DNA from 2 places in the Streptomyces sp. NPDC029674 genome. Region 2 is predicted to be linked to the other one. Evidence: riboswitches for the same ligand, from Rfam matches in the RefSeq annotation. Region 2 holds a riboswitch; the other holds the start of a gene.

Region 1 (9,193 bases), on a different contig from region 2:
CGTCGGGCACAGCCTCGGCGGCCTGATCGCCCGCTACTACGCACAGCGGCTCGGCGGTGACGCACGCGTACGCACCCTGGTCACGCTCGGCACTCCGCACGCCGGCACCCGCGTCGTGCCGCTCGCGGACGCCCACCCGATCGTCCGGCAGATGCGGCCGGGCTCCGACGTGATCGAGGAGTTGAAGGAACCGGCGCCGGACTGCCGCACGCAGTTCGTGAGCTTCTGGAGCGATCTGGACCAGATCATGGACCCGCTGGAGACGGCCTGCGTCGACCACCCCGACCTGCTCGCGCAGAACATCCGCGTGACCGGAATCGGTCATCTCGCGCTGCCGGTGCACCCCGCGGTCGCGAACGGCATACGCCAGGCGCTCGACCTGGCGAATCCGGGAGCCGACGCCAAGAGCGCCCCGGGCGGACTCACCGTCGCCTGAAACAGGCCGACCGCACCGGCCCCTATCGAACGAACCTCGAACGCAGAGCCAAGGCTGTGCCCACAGTCCCCCGAAAGACGGCCGAATGCCCGTTTCCTGAAACCGTGAAACCTGCCGAAGATTGTCGCGCCCGTATACCGCCGGGTACAGTCGCCGCACTGCTCCGCCCCTGCTGCCGAGGCGAAAGAGAAGTTGGTGAACGACCGTCACCCGTCGGGGAGCTCGACTCCCCCGTCCTCGGCACCCGGCGCCGACCAACCGCACTACCCGACGTACGACCAACAGGGCGCCCAGCACGGCGGCTACGGCTACGACACCTACTCCACCGGCACCTTCGCCACGACCGGTCCCGACACCGGAAGCTTCGATACCGGCAGCTTCGCGACCGGCGGTTTCGACACCGGTACCTTCGCCACCGACCCGCTCTTCGGTGACATGCCGGGCGCCGCGCACGACACCGGCCAGTGGGCGACCACCACAGCCACCACGGCCCCGCCGCAGCAGACGACGCTCGTCCAGGATCCGTACGCCGCGCAGTACTACGCCGAGACGTACGACACCGGCAGCTACGACACCGGCTCGATGTGGTCGACCGGTGGCTACCAGCAGCTCGTCGACATCCCCTCGCAGCCGGGCCCCGACTCCACGGGCCAGTGGGACACCGCCGCCTGGAACCAGGCGCCGCAGACCGGCGAGTGGGACACGCAGACCTTCGACACGAGCGCGTACGAGCCGCACGACGCGGGCCCGCCGGACGACGCGCCCCAGTCGTACGAGGCGGAGCAGCCCGAACTCGACCAGTACGAGATCAGCGCCGACGCCGCGTACGGGGCCACGGACTCCGAGCCGGCCACCACGGATTCCCGGAGCGCCGCCCCCCGGCCGTCCCGCTCCTCCCGCGGAAAGAGCGGCGGCGCCGACGGCGGCGGCCGCTCCAGGACCCGCCGCAGGAGCCCGGCCAAACGATCCGCCCTGTTCACCGTCGCGGTGCCCTCGGCCTGCGTGATGGGGGTCGCCGGAGTGGCCGCCGCCTCCGTGGGCAACTTCGGCGGGGACGACGACAAGAAAGAGACGACGGCTTCGGCTCCGGACGTCACGTCCGTGCAGCCCTCCGCCGCCAACAGCAAGCTGGACACCCAGCTGGCGAACCTCTCCGCCGACGCAGGCGACTTCGCGGACCGCGCGAGCCGCACGCAGGAACGCATCGACCTCAAGGCCGAGAAGGCGGCCGCCGAGAAGAAGGCGGCGGCCGAGGCGGCGCGCAAGGAGCGGCTGCGCCCCAAGTTCGCCCTGCCGGTGAAGCAGCACGGCCTGAGCGCGCAGTACGGGCAGGCGGGCGTCAACTGGATGTCCGCGCACTCCGGCATCGACTTCCCGGTGTCGTACGGCTCGGAAGTCTTCGCCGCGACCGACGGCACCGTGTCGACGAAGTGGAACAGCGCCTACGGCAACATGGCGATCGTCACCGCCAAGGACGGCACGGAGACGTGGTACTGCCACCTCTCCACGCACAAGATCTCCAGCGGTCCCGTGAAGGCGGGCGAGACCATCGCCTTCTCCGGGAACTCCGGCAACTCCACGGGCCCGCACCTGCACTTCGAGGTGCGGCCGGCCGGCGGCTCGGCGATCGACCCGCTGCCGTGGCTGCGCAGCCACGGCCTCGACCCGACGTAACCCCGGCCGCCGCACCCGGCCTTACGGCCTCACCTCTACAGCTTCTCCACCGGCGCGTACCTCAGCAGCAGACGCTTCGGCTTGGGCTCTCCGAAGTCCACCGTCGCCTCGGCGTTCGCACCCGTGCCCTTCACTCCGACCACGGTCCCGAGGCCGAACTGGTCGTGCGTGACCCGGTCGCCGACGGCGAGCGACACCACCGGCTTCTCCGTCGCGCGGCGCGTGGCGAAGCCCTGCGCGCCACCGGAACGGGAGCGCGAGGAGGACAGCGACGAGGCGATTCCCGCGGCGGGGCCGGACGACGCGGGGGCGCCGACCGAGCCGGTCCGCTTCCAGTCCAGGTGGGTGTCCGGGATCTCTTCGAGGAAGCGCGACGGCGGGTTGTACGACGGCTGGCCCCAGGCGCTGCGCATGGAGGACCGGGTCAGATAGAGCCGTTCACGCGCGCGCGTGATGCCCACGTACGCGAGGCGGCGCTCCTCCTCCAGCTCCTTGACCTGCCCGAGGGAGCGCATGTGCGGGAAGACGCCGTCCTCCATGCCGGTCAGGAACACCACGGGGAATTCGAGGCCCTTGGCGGTGTGCAGGGTCATGAGCGTGATGACTCCGGAGCCGTCGTCCTCCTCGTCGGGGATCTGGTCGGAGTCTGCGACCAGGGCGACGCGCTCCAGGAAGTCGGAGAGCGTACCGGCCGGGGCGGCGCCCTCCTCGCCCTCGGCAGCCGCACTGTTGTCCTGCTCGAACTCCAGGGCCACGGCGGCGAGCTCCTGGAGGTTCTCGATGCGCGTCTCGTCCTGCGGGTCGGTGGAGGCCTGCAGCTCGGCGAGGTAACCGGTCCGCTCGAGCACGGCCTCCAGGACGACGGCCGGGCCCGCGCCGGACTCGACGACGGTCCGCAGCTCCTCCATGAGCGTGTTGAAACGCTTGACGGCGTTGGTGGAGCGGGCCGCCATTCCGTAGGCCTCGTCGACGCGGCGCAGGGCCTGCGGGAAGGAGATCTTCTCGCGCTGCGAGAGCGCGTCGATCATGGCTTCGGCGCGGTCGCCGATGCCCCTCTTCGGTACGTTCAGGATGCGGCGGAGCGGGACCGCGTCCTCGGGGTTGGCGAGAACGCGCAGGTAGGCCAGCACATCGCGGACCTCCTTGCGCTCGTAGAAGCGGACGCCGCCGACGACCTTGTAGGGCAGGCCGACGCGGATGAAGATCTCTTCGAAGACACGGGACTGGGCGTTCGTCCGGTAGAAGATCGCGACGTCGCCGGCCTTGGCCTCGCCCGCGTCGGTGAGGCGGTCGATCTCGTCGGCGACGAACTGGGCCTCGTCGTGCTCGGTGTCGGCGACGTATCCGGTGATGCGGGCGCCCGCGCCCTGGTTGGTCCACAGGTTCTTGGGGCGGCGGCTCTCGTTCCGCTCGATGACCGCGTTCGCGGCGGTCAGGATCGTCTGCGTGGAGCGGTAGTTCTGCTCCAGGAGGATCGTCGTCGCGTCGGTGTAGTCCTCCTCGAACTGGAGGATGTTGCGGATGGTGGCGCCGCGGAAGGCGTAGATGGACTGGTCCGCGTCACCCACCACGCACAGCTCGGCCGGGTCGTCCTCGTCGCCTCCGGAGGGGCCGACGAGCTCGCGCACCAGGGCGTACTGGGCGTGGTTGGTGTCCTGGTACTCGTCGACCATGACGTGCCGGAAACGGCGCCTGTAGTGCTCGGCGACGTCCGGGAAGGCGCGCAGCAGGTGGACCGTCGTCATGATCAGGTCGTCGAAGTCCAGCGCGTTCGCCTCGCGGAGGCGGGACTGGTACATCGCGTAGGCCTGGGCGAGGGTCTTCTCGAAACCGTCGGCCGCCTGACCGGCGAAGTCCTCCTCGTCGATCAGCTCGTTCTTCAGGTTCGAGATCTTGGCGCTGAAGGACTTCGGCGGGAACTTCTTCGGGTCGAGGTCCAGGTCGCGGCAGACCAGGGCCATGAGGCGCTTGGAGTCCGCGGCGTCGTAGATCGAGAAGGAGGAGGTGAAGCCCAGCTTCTTGTACTCGCGGCGCAGGATGCGGACGCAGGCGCTGTGGAAGGTCGAGACCCACATCGCGTTCGCCCGGGGGCCCACGAGCTGCTCGACGCGTTCCTTCATCTCGCCCGCGGCCTTGTTCGTGAAGGTGATCGCGAGAATCTGGCCGGGGTGCACGCCGCGCTCGGCGAGGAGGTACGCGATGCGGTGGGTCAGCACGCGGGTCTTGCCGGAACCGGCGCCGGCCACGATGAGCAGCGGGGAGCCGGCGTGCACGACGGCCGCGCGCTGGTTCTCGTTCAGCCCGTCGAGGAGCGACGCCGGGTCGATGACCGGGCGCGGGGCGCCGTCGCGGTAGTGCGACTCCCGGGTCATGGGCGCGTCGAACTTCCCGTCGAACAGGTCGTCCGGAATGGGCTCCGGAGCGCTGTCCTCGGGCGGCGGCGGGGGCGCTTCGTCCGCGGCCCGGGAAGGCTGCAGGTCCGCCAGGAAGCTGTCATCAAAGAGGCTGCTCATCGCCTCCCGAGTCTAGGCGGCCCCACTGACAACCCGCTGCGGGTTCCGGTCAGCCCGGGTCTTCCTACGCCCCGCCCACGGACGATCACGCTCCGCTACGCCTTTGACCGCCCGCGCCACGCCCGCGTCAGGGAACTCGTAAAGTCACGAAAATGTATCGGGCATATCGAACATCAACCTTCACAGGGACCACACGCGTTGGCTAGCGTGCCCGGCGGGCCACTCGTCCCCCCACCGGCGAACCCCGCCGGGAACGGGCGGCCTCCGCCGAGTCCGACCTGTTCGGAGCCGGGGACCCACCAGAACATTGGGGTGAATCGGTCCCGTACGAAGTACGGGACCGTAGGGCAGCCTTCCGGAACACCCGCCCGAACCCGACAGCTAACCCGGTAGGCGGTCCACGGAAGGAGTCGCCTCCCTTGGCGTCGCACCGCAAGCCGCGGACCCGTACAGCCGGCCTACGCACGGCCCCCGCCATCGGCATCACGACGGCGGCCCTCACCTCCGTCGCCCTCCTGGCACAGAGCGCGCAGGCGGCGCCCTCCGCGCCGGCCAGGCCCAGCCTCGAAGAGGTCCAGAAGAAGGTCGACGAGCTCTACCGGCAGGCCGGCGTGGCCACCCAGAAGTACAACTCGGCCAAGGAGCGCACCGACAAGCAGCGCAAGAAGGTCGACCGCCTCCTCGACGACGTGGCGAAACGCACGGACGAGCTGAACGACGCGCGCAAGGAGCTGGGCTCGTTCGCCGCCGCCCAGTACCGCACCGGCGCCGTCTCCGAGACCGCCACGATGATGCTCGCCAACGATCCGCAGGGCTACTTCGACCAGAACCACCTGGCGGACCGGCTGACCACGCGCCAGAAGAAGGCGGTCGACGACTACCAGGCGCAGCAGGCGTCGGCGACCAAGCAGCGCACGAAGGCCGCGAAGAGCCTCGAGACGCTGAGCGACTCGCGGGACGACCTCAGGACGAGCAAGCGGACCGTCCAGAAGAAGCTGGGTGACGCGCGTGAGCTGCTTTCGAAGCTGACAGCCGAGGAGAAGGCGCGGCTGGCGGAGATCGAGCGGAAGAAGAAGCTGGAGGCCAAGCGCAAGGCCGAGAAGCTGGCCCGTGAGCAGGCCGCCGAGGCGGAGCGGGAGCGCAGGGCCGAGGAGGCGGCGCAGCGGGAGAAGGAGCGGGAAGCCGGCCAGGGCTCCGGATCCGGCTCTGATTCCGGTTCCGGTTCCGACGCGGGCTCGGGTTCCGGTTCGGGCTCCGGCTCCGGATCCGGCTCGGGAAGTACTGACGGCAGCTACGCCACCAAGGCCGCGAAGGTCATCGACTTCGCGGAGGCCCAGATCGGCAAGCCGTACGTCTGGGGCGCCACCGGCCCCGACTCCTACGACTGCTCCGGACTCACCCAGGACGCCTGGAAGGCCGCGGGGATCTCCCTGCCGCGCACCACATGGGACCAGGTGAAGGTCGGCACCACCGTGAAGACCGCCGACGCCAAGCCGGGTGACCTGGTGTTCTTCTACGACGACATCAGCCACGTGGGGATCTACATCGGCAACGGCAAGATGATCCACGCCCCGAAGCCGGGCGCGAACGTCCGCGTCGAGTCGATCTACTACATGCCCATCCACAGCGTGGTGCGCCCCGCGTAAGGGCGAAGCACGCTCTTGAGGCCGACGCACCTCTACGCGCGCGTGGCCCGCATCCCCCCCGGATGCGGGCCACACGCGCGTAGAGGCGGAAAACTCAGGTCCACAGCACCGCGATGAAGATGTTCGCCGTGGTCAGCAGGCCGACCGCGCCGAACATGCCCTTGTCGACCTTCTCCTCGTCCCGCTTCACATAGACCAGCGCGAGGATCACGATCAGCACGGCCATCTTGATGCCGATCTTGAGGTTGTTGACCGCGTTGTCGTCCGCCTGGTTGAGGCCCACCAGGACAACACCGGTGACGAGCATGATCAACGCCCCGTGCAGCATCCCGGGGCTGAACCGTGCGGTGCCCTGGCCCATCTGCTTCATCTGGGTCAGGAAGCCACCCAGGAGCGAGGCGATGCCGATGATGTGCAGGCCGACGAAGAGATGGATGAGTAGGTCCATGAGGCCGGAGCCTAGCCGGGTCCCCGGGCGGCCGTGGCAGGTGCCCCCATATCACCACCCCCTGACCCGGCAAGTCGGAAACGAGCCATCGGTCACAGCCGCGCGCGAAGCAGCCGTCGGCCCGCGAGCCGCACGGTCGTAGTCGGTCACTGTCCGCCCTCTTCCGCCAGTTGCGCACAATCCCTCACCAACCCGTGACGGCCAGGTTTAGCGTCCTCCACCAGGTGGCCGGCTCCCCACCGCCGTCCGACCCGGGACGGCCGTCGGTCACCACCGCCGAGAAACCCGGCGGCGGCCCGTTCCCCCTGTGCGGGCCGCCGCCGGACACGTAAGGAGCCCCACTTCGTGGCAGCGCACCGCAAGCCCAAACAGCGCTCGCTCAGCGGCAGCACGGCCCGTACCGCCGCGACCCTCGCCCTCGTGGGAGCCGCGTCGGCGACCGTCTTCGACGGCACGGGACACGCGGACCCCCGGCTCAGCCCCGCCGAGGTGAAGTCCAAGGTCGACTCGCTCTACCGCGAGGCGGAGACAGCCACCGAGAAGTACAACGGCGCGAAGGAGAAGGCCGAGAAGGCGGAGAAGACCCTCCGCGAGCTGCGCGACACGGCGGCCCGCAAGGCGGAGAAGCTCAACTCCGCCCGCAACAGCCTCGGTTCGTACGCCGCGGCGCAGTACCGCGCGGGCGGCATCGACCCCTCAGTGCAGCTCGCCCTCTCCTCCGACCCCGAACAGTTCCTGGACCGCGCGGCCCGCGCCGACCGGGCCGGCAGCCGCCAGGCCCTGGCCGTCGGCGACGTGCGGAAGCAGGTCCAGGAGATGGACCGGCTGCGCGGCGCGGCCGACGAACGCCTGGCCGCCCTCCGCGCACGCCAGGCGGAGCTGAAGAAGCACAAGAAGACGATCACCGGGAAGCTCGGCGAGGCGAAGCGGCTGCTGTCCCGGCTCACCGCCGACCAGCGCGCGGAACTCGCCGGCGCGGAAGGCCGGGAAGGCCCGGGAGGCGACAGCCGCGCCTCCCGCTCGGACGCCCGCGCCGCCTCTCCGGGCGCCGCCAAGGCCCCCAACGCCCGCGCCGCGGCCGCCGTCTCCTACGCGTACAAGGCCATCGGCAGCCCTTACGTCTGGGGCGCCACCGGCCCGAACGCCTTCGACTGCTCAGGCCTCACCCAGGCCGCCTACCGCTCGGCCGGCGTCGCGCTGCCCCGCACCACCTACGCCCAGATCGCCGCGGGGGAACGCGTCTCCCGCTCCCAACTCCGCCCCGGCGACCTGGTGTTCTTCTACTCGGGCATCAGTCACGTCGGCCTCTACGTCGGCAATGGCCAGATGATCCACGCCCCGAACCCGAGCGCCCCCGTGCGGCTCGCGCCGATCGACCAAATGCCGTTCGCGGGCGCCACACGCGTGGCGTGAGCGGACACACCGGTGACCGAAGTGAAGGCTGCGGGGCGCGGCGAGCAGGCAGAGCGCGCCCACCAGTAATGTCACGTGCATGCCTAGCCGTACGCTGCCTCCGCCCCCGCCACCTGTGTATCTGCGCACCTGGCCGGACCGGCAGACGCTGCTCACCGATCGCGGCATGGCCCTGGAGGAGCTGCGCAGGCGACACCTCGGGGTGAGCCGGCTCCTGCTGCTGTGGCTGTGCGGCCTCGGCGGCGTCGTCGGCTGGGCGCTGCTGATCCAGCCGATCCGGTACATCGACGACGAGGACGCCAGCGCCTTCCTGCTGGGCCCGGTCCTGGTGGTCCTCGGCCTGGCCGCGCTGGTCCCCGCGGTGATCGGCGTCGTCCTCGGCATCCGCCACGACCGACGCGTCCGGCAACTCATGGACGCCTGGCTCGCTTTGGACAGCCACCCGCCGTCCGACGCCCGGCTGCGCTCCCCCGGCCTCAGCCTCCTCTGGCTCCTGTCCTCCCTCGCCGTGTGCACATTGGGCCTGTGGGCGTCCTTCACCTCGGCCGCCTACGCCGAACCGGGCCACGACACCTACACCGACGTCGCCCTCGGCATGGGCGTCGGCCTGATCCTGTGGCTGACCGGCCTCCTCGGCGCCGCGAAGGCCCTCGGCCACTACCGGTGGGCGCTACGGAAACTGGGCCCGGCGGCGAGGCCGACCACCACCGCCCCCGCCGACGCCACGCTCTCCTGACTGCACGACACCGCCCTGCCGTCGGTCGGTCAGACCAGCCGCCGTGCCGTCGCCCACCGCGTCAGCTCATGGCGGTTGGAGAGCTGGAGCTTCCGCAGGACCGCCGAGACGTGCGACTCGACCGTCTTCACGGAGATGAAGAGCTGCTTGGCGATCTCCTTGTACGCGTACCCGCGCGCGATGAGCCGCAGGACCTCCCGCTCGCGCTGCGTGAGCCGGTCCAGGTCCTCGTCGACCGGAGGCGCGTCGGTCGAGGCGAAGGCGTCCAGGACGAACCCGGCGAGGCGCGGTGAGAACACCGCGTCGCCGTCCTGCACGCGGAAGATC
Region 2 (9,193 bases):
GCAGCCGTCCACCCCTGCCCGCAGCGCCGTGTCTGCGCACTGGGCAGGCGCGGGCCGCGAGCGTCGTGGAGGGCCGTCGTCGGCTGCGCCACCACCCGCCTTCTGCCGGTGCCTCATTACCCCGGACGTAATCGACCACCGTGCGGCCGGGCGGCAGTCTTGCGTCATCGCCCCGCAGGACGAGAACCACCTCACAGGAGGCCGAACCGCCATGACCGCACACGACACCGCCGCGTACGAGACCGCCGTCGCCCGCTACTTCGAGGCCTGGAACGTGGAGGGCACCGAGAACATCACCAAGGCCGTGGCCGCCGCCTGGACCGAGGACGGCAGCTACACGGACCCGCTGGCCGACGTCTCCGGGCACGAGGGCGTCGCCGCCGTGATCAACGGGGCCCACGAGCAGTTCCCCGGCTTCGAGTTCCGCCGGACCGGCACGGTCGACGGGCACCACGACATCGCGCGCTTCACCTGGGAGCTCGTGTCGCTCGCGGACGGGTCCGCGCCCGTCGCCGGGTTCGACGTCATCACGCTGGCCGACGACGGCCGCATCCGTACCGTGCACGGGTTCCTGGACCGCGTGCCCACGGCCTGAACGAACGAAGTCCGCCCTGCGAACCGTGTCGGTTCGCAGGGCGGATTGGTGTTGGTGCGAGCTGGGCCGAGTTCCGGCTGGGTGGACCAGTACAGGTCGCGCGGTCGTGCAGGGGAAGCCTGGAGACGGTGAAGACGCACGTCGGGAATGTGCTGACCAAGCTCGGTGGGGACACCTCTCCCCCAGGCCACCTCCGAGGTGAGTTGTCGGTACGGCTCCGGCAGTCGCGGGCCGGGTGAGCGAATGAGGAGATACTCCAGCCTCGAGAGGCGGGAGACGTGCCGGAGCGTCGTGTTGCCGGATACGAACGTTGACCGGCCACGGTCGCCTGTGGCCCTGTGACCCTGCGGTACCCGCCACAACAGCGACGCGGTGCGGTAACCGTCCGCACCAGCCGGCGGCGCCAACGGGTCGTGCCCATAGCCCGTGCAGCCCGCGTAGTCCCAAATCGCTCTGCACCTGGGCGAGTTCATGTAGCCGGACGAGAATCAGATACCCGTCTATTGACGCGCTCATGGTCAGCCTCTAGCTTCCAGGGAAAGCGCTTTCCCTGTATGGATGCGATACCCGGATCCCTGGCACGTTCATGTAGTCGAACCGTCCGCGCGCCCGGTTGTCCGCGCCGTCACGTCACCCGCTCCGACGGCACCGTTCCCTGGACTGCTGCACGGCTTTCCGGCGGGGGCGAACCCGCCAACCCGAACCCACCAACCTGGAGGAACAGGATGCAGCTGAGACCCGTTGCAGCGTCCGTCGGCCTGCTGGCCGGCACGCTTGTCGCGTTGGGCGGCACCACGGCGCACGCCGCGTCCAGCCGTTACGAGGCCGAGGTGTCGCCGACGGTCTGCACCGGCACCATCGACTCCGACTGGTCCGGGTACTCGGGCAGCGGATTCTGCAACGGCACCAACGCGGCGGGTGCCTATGCGCAGTTCACCGTGAACGCCTCCGCCGCGGGCACGGCGACCTTGAAAGTCCGCTTCGCCAACGGGGGCACCGCCGCACGCCCCGCGGACGTCGTGGTGAACGGCTCGGTGGCCGCCTCGGCCTCGTTCGAGGGCACCAGTACGTGGGGGACGTGGGTGACCAAGACCGTGACGGTGCCCCTGAAGGCGGGCGGCAACACCGTCCGCCTCAGCCCGACCGGCGCGGGCGGGCTGCCCAACCTCGACTACGTCGACGTCGAGACCGGCGACACGCCGCCTCCCTCGGGCACCGCCCTGTACGTGGCGCCGAACGGCAAGGACGGCGCGGCCGGCACCCAGGCGGACCCGACGACGCTCACTTCGGCGATCGCCCGCGTCCCCGCCGACGGGACGATCTATCTGCGCGGCGGGACCTACGGGTTCTCCAAGACGGTGACCATTCCGCCGGGGAACGACGGGACTGCCGGCGCCCGCAAGAAGCTGCTGGCCTACCCCGGGGAGAGCCCGGTACTGGACTTCTCGGCGATGAGTGAGGACCCGGCGAACCGTGGGCTCGCCGTCAACGCCTCGTACTGGCACATCAAGGGCATCGTCGTCGAGCGGGCCGGTGACAACGGGATCTTCGTCGGCGGCAGCAACAACGTCATCGAGCGCACGGTGACGCGCTTCAACCGGGACACGGGGCTGCAGCTCTCGCGGATGGCCTCCACCACGCCCAAGGACCAGTGGCCCTCCAACAACCTCGTGCTGAGCGCGGAGTCGCACGACAACGCCGACTCCGACGGCGAGGACGCCGACGGGTTCGCCGCGAAGCTCACCGTCGGCTCCGGGAACGTCTTCCGCTACGCCGTGGCCCACAACAACATCGACGACGGCTGGGACCTCTACACCAAGACCGACACGGGCCCCATCGGACCGGTGACCGTCGAGGACTCCCTCGCTCACCACAACGGCACGCTCAGCGACGGATCGCAGGCCGGCAACGGCGACCGCAACGGCTACAAGCTCGGCGGCGAGGACATCAAGGTCAACCACGTCATCCGGCGCAGCATCGCCTACGACAACGGCAAGCACGGCTTCACCTTCAACCGCAATCCCGGCACGATGACGGTGTCCGACAACGTCAGCATCGACAACGCCGAGCGCAACTTCTCCTGGGACGCGGGGACATCGGTGTTCCGTGGCAACACCTCGTGCCGCAGCGGCAGCGGGTCCAACGACAAGACCGTCGGTGACGCCGACGGCTCGAACCAGTTCTGGTCCGGCACGAACGGATCCCGGTGCTCGGCCTATGCCGGGGCCCTGAGGTGGTCCTACGCGGCGGACGGCCGGCTCGTCGTGACCTTCGGCGGCTGATCTTCGACGGCCGGCCCTCGGCGGCGGCACTGCGGTGACTCCGTGGCCGAGGGCCGGACCTACTTCTTGCGTGACTCCACTCGGTCCGTCACCAGGTTCGCCACGATCCCGAGCAGGGTGACCGCCGCCGCGGGCAGCCACGGGTTGGTGGCGTGCAGGCCAGGGGTGAGTTCCAGTACGAACAGGGCGGCCCGGAGCAGGGTGCCCGGCCGGCTCGTCACTGGACGGGGGGTGGGGCTCGGTGTGGCGGGGGCTCAGTCGATGCAGAACTCGTTGCCTTCGATGTCCTGCATCGCGATGCAGGACTCGTTCTCCTCGTCCGCCTCCAGCAGTTGTACGCGTACCGCGCCGAGTGCGACCAGGCGTGCGCATTCGGCCTCCAGGACGGCGAGGCGCTCTTCGCCCGCCAGGCCGGTGCCTGTCCGCACGTCGAGGTGCACGCGGTTCTTGGCGGCCTTGCCTTCGGGCACGCGCTGGAAGTACAGGCGGGGGCCTACGCCTGAGGGGTCGATGCAGGCGGCCCATGAGCCCTGGGTCTCGGGAGGCTGGGTGCGGTTGTACGCCTCCCAGGTGGCGAAGCCTTCCGGTGGCGGCGGCAGGACGTATCCCAGCACCTCGCACCAGAAGCGGGCGACGCGCTCGGGGTCGGCGCAGTCGAAGGTGACCTGGAACTGTCTGATCGATGGCATCGGCGCACGATAGCAGGGGGGTTGTGCCGTCCTTTGACGAAGGCGGCCCCCTCGGACGGTGTCCGGCGGGGCCGCCTCGTGGGTGGGTGTCAGTGCCCCGGATCGGGGCGCGGACCTCGGGGTGGGCTAGCGGACGTCGACGTAGTCCTCACGGCCGTAGTCCGCGTAGTGGGTAGTGACCGTGTCGGTGTAGCGCATCTGCCAGGTGCCGTCCTGCTGGGCGGTGAACTTCTTGCTGAACGTGCCGTCGCTCAGCGTCTTGGTGCTGCCCAGTTCCTTCCACGCGGAGCCGGTGGCCGCGGCCTTGAACCAGACGCGAATCGTCTGCCCGCCGTACGGACGCCAGGTGGATCCCGGCTTCCGCATCAGGCCGCCCTTGGCGGTGACCTTCGTGCCCTTGCGCACGCCCTCGGGCGTGACACCGTCGTTCCAGACCTTTGTGTAGGTGCGGCCCAGCTTGAGACTCGGGCTGTTCACGCCCGCGTTGACCAGGCGCAGCCGCCACTGGGAGCCGGAGTCGGCCTTCTTCGGCGAGGAGGCGGTGAAGGAGGCGCCGTAGGTGGCGTCGAAGGTGCCGGTGCTGGTCCAGGATCCTCCCTCGGGGCGGTGGTCGATGGAGACCTGCGCCGTGGTTCCCGCCGGGAACGAGCCCTGGGTGACGCCGAGTTCGCCGGTGAAGGTGACCTTGCGGTACTTGCTCACCTTGGCCTTCACATCCGACAGCTTGCTCGTGCGCGGGGGTGTGGCCAGCGTGAAGGAGTGCGGGGACGGCGCCGTGAACCAGCTCGACGTGGTCGGCCGGACGGCGACCGGTCCGCTCTGTTTGACGGTGTATCCCGTGGAGAAGACGCCGTCCTCGCCGCTCACCACGGTCTTTGTCGTGCCTCCCACGCCCCCGGTGACGATCTCCACCCCGTCGGCGAGCGGCTTCTGCGTGCCGTCGTCGGCGATGCGGCTGAGCCTGCCGCGGACGGGGATGTCACTGCCGTAGGGGGCGGTGACCGTGCCGACGGGCGCGTCGACCGTGAACTTCAGTTCCTGCTTGCGGAAGGGCAGGGTGAGCGACTCGTACTGCTGGTCGAACATGTACTCGTAGGTGGTGTCGGTGCTGGACTGGCCGAAGTACCCGGAGGTCGTGAAGCGTCCCTCCTCGTTCGTCCACACCCATCCCTCGCTGCGGGCCTCCCGGGCGCGGTAGTACATGCCCACTCCCGCGAAGGGCTTCACCTCGTGGGTGTTGGGGTCCTCGGCCACCAGGGACCCGGTGACCTTGACGGAAGGTTTGTCGTAGGAGATCCACGGGTGTTTGCTGGTGAGGGTCAGCTTGGGACTGAGGCCGTAGTTGAGGTAGCCGGTGGAGCGCTGGACGACCTCGTTGGGCCGGCCTTCCCGCGCCACGACGTCGATCACGTAGGCACCCATGGCGGGCAGGGTGACCGGCTCGGACCGGAAGGTGGCCTCGTAGCACTCGCCCGAGTCGGGGCAGGTCTCGGTGCCGTCCAGGCGGAGGCGGGCCAGGACCTCGGGGTCGTTCTTCGCGTGAATCTGGAGCGTGACGTCCTTGGGGTGGAAACGCGCGGACATGTGCTCGTAGAGGGCGTATATCTTGCCGCCCTCCTGCAGGGTCTCCGTGCGGCTGCGCGAATCGCCGTCGCCTGCGTGCGCCGCGGGTGCGGCGACCAGTGTGGCAGTGCAGACCACGAGGCCCGTGGACAGCGCTGCCGTGAACTTCTTCAAGACTCCCCCATCGGATCTTGCTGTGCGTGACGCGCGTTTGACCGGCGGGGTGGGCCAATGGTTGTGCGACGGCCCGCGGCACATGTCGCATGTCGCCTGTCGCCTGTCGCCTGTCGCAGGACACCTATCGCCTGTCGCATGTGTGTCAGGGGGCTCGGTCCGCGGTCCGTGTGCAGCAGTCGTGTCCGTCGGGCGGCAGGCCCATGACGTTCAGCACGGGTTCTCCGCCCTCGAGGACCTCGAAGGTGAAGTTCGCCCGGGAGGGGAGCGCCACGAGCGAGCACTGGGTGCCGAAGGTCGGCGGAGGGTAGGGCGCCCAGGGGCAGTTGGCCCTGTCCAGGGCGGACACCACTTCCGCGTACGTGATCCCTGCCGGGAAGGTGCCCGTCCCCCCGGCGGCAGGGGCAGGCACTCAACTCCAGGTCGGGGTCGTACATACGCAGCAGGGTCCGGATCCACGTGGGATCCGGACCCTGCTGTTGCAGTAGCGGGGACAGGATTTGAACCTGCGACCTCTGGGTTATGAGCCCAGCGAGCTACCGAGCTGCTCCACCCCGCGTCGGTAGACCCAACAGTACGCCACTTCGGACGGCCCGCACACCACGGTGGTCGCCGAGCGGCTTTGGGCGTAGCTGACTCGTCGTCGGAAGGAAGCCCTCTGAGGAGGTTCCTTGAGGAAGTCCCTTCGTCAGAAAGGGGTGGGGCGGAGGTGGTGGGGAGGTTTTCCTTTTCCGGCCATGGAGTTCACGGTTCCGTGAAAGGAGGCGACAACCTGGCCGTTCCGTACTGTCCGTACTGGCTGCTGAAATCGCGCAATTAAAGCGTCCACTCCCGCGTCGGCGGCCGCCATTCCTTTCGGGGACCGGCTGAAACGGGATGTCAGCCGCCCAAAGGGCCGTGCCGGAAGCATTGTTGACGAGGTGTCCGCCGTAGACCTGAAGGTGAGGGTTGGGGCTGACTCGATGGGAGCAGTGCAGGTGGCGTGCGGCGGTCTGCCGGCGGTAAGGCCGCCGGGATGATTCGCGTGCGTGCCGGGTGAGCCGATGTCCTCCCTGTCTCCAGACTTCCGGAACCTCGGGGGCAAGATGACCGTTCTGGTGCGGAATGCCACCTTTGCGGGTGTCCGTATTCGAGCAAATTTTACTTATTGAGCAGTTAAGAGCATATGCGGGGTTTGCCTGCTCTGTGGGGTAGTTGAGCGGAATACCGCGCTGCCGCTGCCCAGTGAAATGTGTCACGCTCGCGGGTCCGTGGCTCCGCGAGCCGCTGAGCGGTTTTTCGTTCAGCGCAAAGTGAGTTGGGTTTTCGATCAAAGAGGGGGCGGGGTTCCGGTCGCCGGGATTTGCCCTCGCGCATTCCCTTCGCCGGAATTCCGGTCTTGTTCGGCACGGGGTTTCTCGCCTAACGTCACCGTCAATCCGGATGGAACGCCGAATCCTGCCGCTGTCCGGAAACTCGCCCACCCACTCACTTACGCACGGCAGGAGCGGGGGACCCAGGTAAGCCGCCGATCCCGGTTCCGGGACGGCTCGGGGTGAAGTCGCATGCCCAGCGACCGGACATCTCCCGTCCGAACCCGACAGCTCACCCCGCAGGCGACGGAGAGGAATTCGTCATGCCCGCAAAGGGTAAGCACCGCCGTCCCAAGTCCAGCTCGCTCACCCGGGGCATCGCCGCCGCCGGCACGGGCGGCGCCGTGCTCGTTCTGCCGGTGCTCGGCGCGACCACGGCCGCCGCGGCGCCTGCCGGCGCGGCCGCCAAGCCCGCCGCGGCGCCGAAGACCTATGTCGTCGTCGCGGGTGACTCCCTCGCCGAGATCGCCCGGGAGCACTCCGTGAGCGGCGGCTGGAAGAAGCTGTACGAGGACAACCGCGGCGTCCTCGGTGGCGACCCGGCGCTGATCCACCCCGGTCTGAAGCTCACCCTGGGCAAGGAGTCCGCCGAGGCGTCCGCTGAGCGGGCGGACCGGTCGAAGCGCGACGACGCGGCCGCCGCCGAGCCCGCCGCCGCCCCGGCGAAGAAGTCCTACGCCAACAACCTGGACGGCTGGATCCGGGAATCGCTCGACATCATGGCCCAGCACGGCATCCCCGGCTCCTACGAGGGCATCCACCGCAACATCATGCGCGAGTCCTCCGGCAACCCGATGGCCATCAACAACTGGGACTCCAACGCTGTCGCCGGAACCCCCTCCAAGGGCCTCCTGCAGGTCATCGGCCCCACGTTCTCCGCGTACCACGTGCCCGGCACCTCGGTGGACAGCTTCGACCCGGTCGCCAACATCACCGCCGCCTGCAACTACGCGGCCGACCGGTACGGCTCGATCGACAACGTGAACGGCCCCTACTAGGCCCCACGACCACATCTGTTTTTCTGTCCCGGACAGCACTGAGCCCCGGCACGCGATGCGTGCCGGGGCTCAGTGCTGAAGGAGATGAAGGACCCGGTCGAGTCAGACCGCTGTGCCGCTCGTGCTGCTCGTGCCGCTCCTCGCCCACTCGATCACCAGGCGGCGGAAGGGGATGACGAGGACGGAGCAGATGACCACGAGGCCGCCCGTGAAGAGCCAGATGCCCTGTTCCTGGTCGATGGACAAGGCGATCGCGCTGCCGACCACCGCGCCTGCGGGCAGGCCCAGCAAAGAGCGCCAGTCCGCGCCGCGCAGGGCGAGGAGAACTCCTGGGAACACGGCCGCGAAGCCGCCGACCATGAGGAGTATGTCCCTGCCGTTGTGCTCTTCCCTGCCGGGCTCCGTCGAACAGTAGCGCTTGCCTGCCGTGCAGTCGGCCACGTCGATCGAGTGCGCCACCCCCCAGGCCAGCGCGACGACCCGTGAGGCCCGTAGGTGTGTGCGGTCACTGCCAATGCGGCTGCTTTTTCACGGGAGTTGAGCGGCATCGCCTGCGGGGTGGCAGTCGGCATTGATGTCACGGCCCTGGACCAGGTGCCCGGGGGCGACGCATGCTGTCTCACCAGTCGGCAGAGCTCTTCGAGCAGTTGGCAGCCCTGCCTGCGTTGCCGGATCTTTGCAAGCCGGGGGCAGTTCACCGCACGCTCAAGGAGAATGGGCCGCTCCGGTTGTCCGTACTATCGCTGTGTCAGGGCATCTGTGCACTGGATCCCGTTGCCGCGCCGCCAGGCCCCGGCCCGGCCCCGGTCTCGGGAGGCACACATGTGCAGCAGGCTCTTCAACTCCGGCCTCAGGCCCGGGAAAGGTTGTGCGCCCCATGTCCGAGAACGTTTCCGCCACCGAACTGACATCGCAGTACTCCGCTCAAGTCCACGCCGACCTCGAACGCAACACCAAGGAACAGCACCGCATCGGGGCGGAAATCGCCGCCTTGCAAGAGCAGTTGGCGGCCCATCAGCGCGACCACGCGGTGCTGGTCAGCATCCAGCAGGCCCTCGACGCGGCCCCGGCGCCGGTGGAGCCCGCGGTCCTGCCGGAGCGGGCCGCTGTCCCCGCCCCCCGCGACGCCGGGAAGAAGACCTCCGGGTCCGGCGCGGGCAAGCGGACGCAGGGGAAGAAGGCCGCTTCCCAGCCCCGGCGCGACACCGCCGGGAAGACGAACGCAGGGAAGACGAGCGCGGGGAAGCCGAGCGCCGGGAAGGCGAGCGCGGGTAAGACGGCCGGCGAGAAGGCGGCCAGCGGGAAGGGGGCCGGGAAGGCCGAGTCCGGGAAGACGGCGCAGCCGACGCTGGTCGAGCTGATCCGTGGTCACCTCGCCGAGCAGAGCGAGCCGCGTTCGGCGGCCGAGATCGCCACCGCCCTGGGGCAGGCTCACCCTGAGCGCAGCGTCAAGACGACCGTGGTGCGCACCACCCTCGAAGGGCTGGTCGCCAAAAGCCAGGCCCAGCGCAGCAAGCAGGGCTCGTCCGTCTTCTACACC

The links. Region 2 has a riboswitch for cyclic di-AMP ahead of ACI2L3_RS34270 (transglycosylase SLT domain-containing protein). Riboswitches for the same ligand answer to the same signal wherever they lie in the genome.
Region 1: linked by a shared signal. The riboswitch ahead of ACI2L3_RS16435 (NlpC/P60 family protein) and the one ahead of ACI2L3_RS34270 (transglycosylase SLT domain-containing protein) in region 2 are both predicted to bind cyclic di-AMP.

Annotation. Positions count from the first base shown of each region.
Region 1 is NZ_JBJDPY010000006.1:177,839-187,031, forward strand. Features, by position in the region: gene ACI2L3_RS16420 (lipase family alpha/beta hydrolase) at 1-436, shown strand, start outside; gene ACI2L3_RS16425 (M23 family metallopeptidase) at 632-2,110, shown strand; gene pcrA (DNA helicase PcrA) at 2,146-4,623, opposite strand; cyclic di-AMP (ydaO/yuaA leader) riboswitch at 4,879-5,035, shown strand; gene ACI2L3_RS16435 (NlpC/P60 family protein) at 5,043-6,269, shown strand; gene ACI2L3_RS16440 (hypothetical protein) at 6,364-6,717, opposite strand; gene ACI2L3_RS16445 (NlpC/P60 family protein) at 7,063-8,130, shown strand; gene ACI2L3_RS16450 (hypothetical protein) at 8,210-8,866, shown strand; gene ACI2L3_RS16455 (LuxR C-terminal-related transcriptional regulator) at 8,896-9,193, opposite strand, start outside.
Region 2 is NZ_JBJDPY010000020.1:43,463-52,655, forward strand. Features, by position in the region: gene ACI2L3_RS34235 (nuclear transport factor 2 family protein) at 212-595, shown strand; gene ACI2L3_RS34240 (carbohydrate-binding protein) at 1,321-2,877, shown strand; gene ACI2L3_RS34245 (hypothetical protein) at 2,937-3,098, opposite strand; gene ACI2L3_RS34250 (VOC family protein) at 3,132-3,566, opposite strand; gene ACI2L3_RS34255 (hypothetical protein) at 3,693-5,303, opposite strand; gene ACI2L3_RS34260 (hypothetical protein) at 5,449-5,715, opposite strand; tRNA gene ACI2L3_RS34265 (tRNA-Met) at 5,789-5,862, opposite strand; cyclic di-AMP (ydaO/yuaA leader) riboswitch at 6,750-6,914, shown strand; gene ACI2L3_RS34270 (transglycosylase SLT domain-containing protein) at 6,919-7,653, shown strand; gene ACI2L3_RS34275 (hypothetical protein) at 7,756-8,112, opposite strand; gene ACI2L3_RS34280 (hypothetical protein) at 8,531-9,193, shown strand, end outside.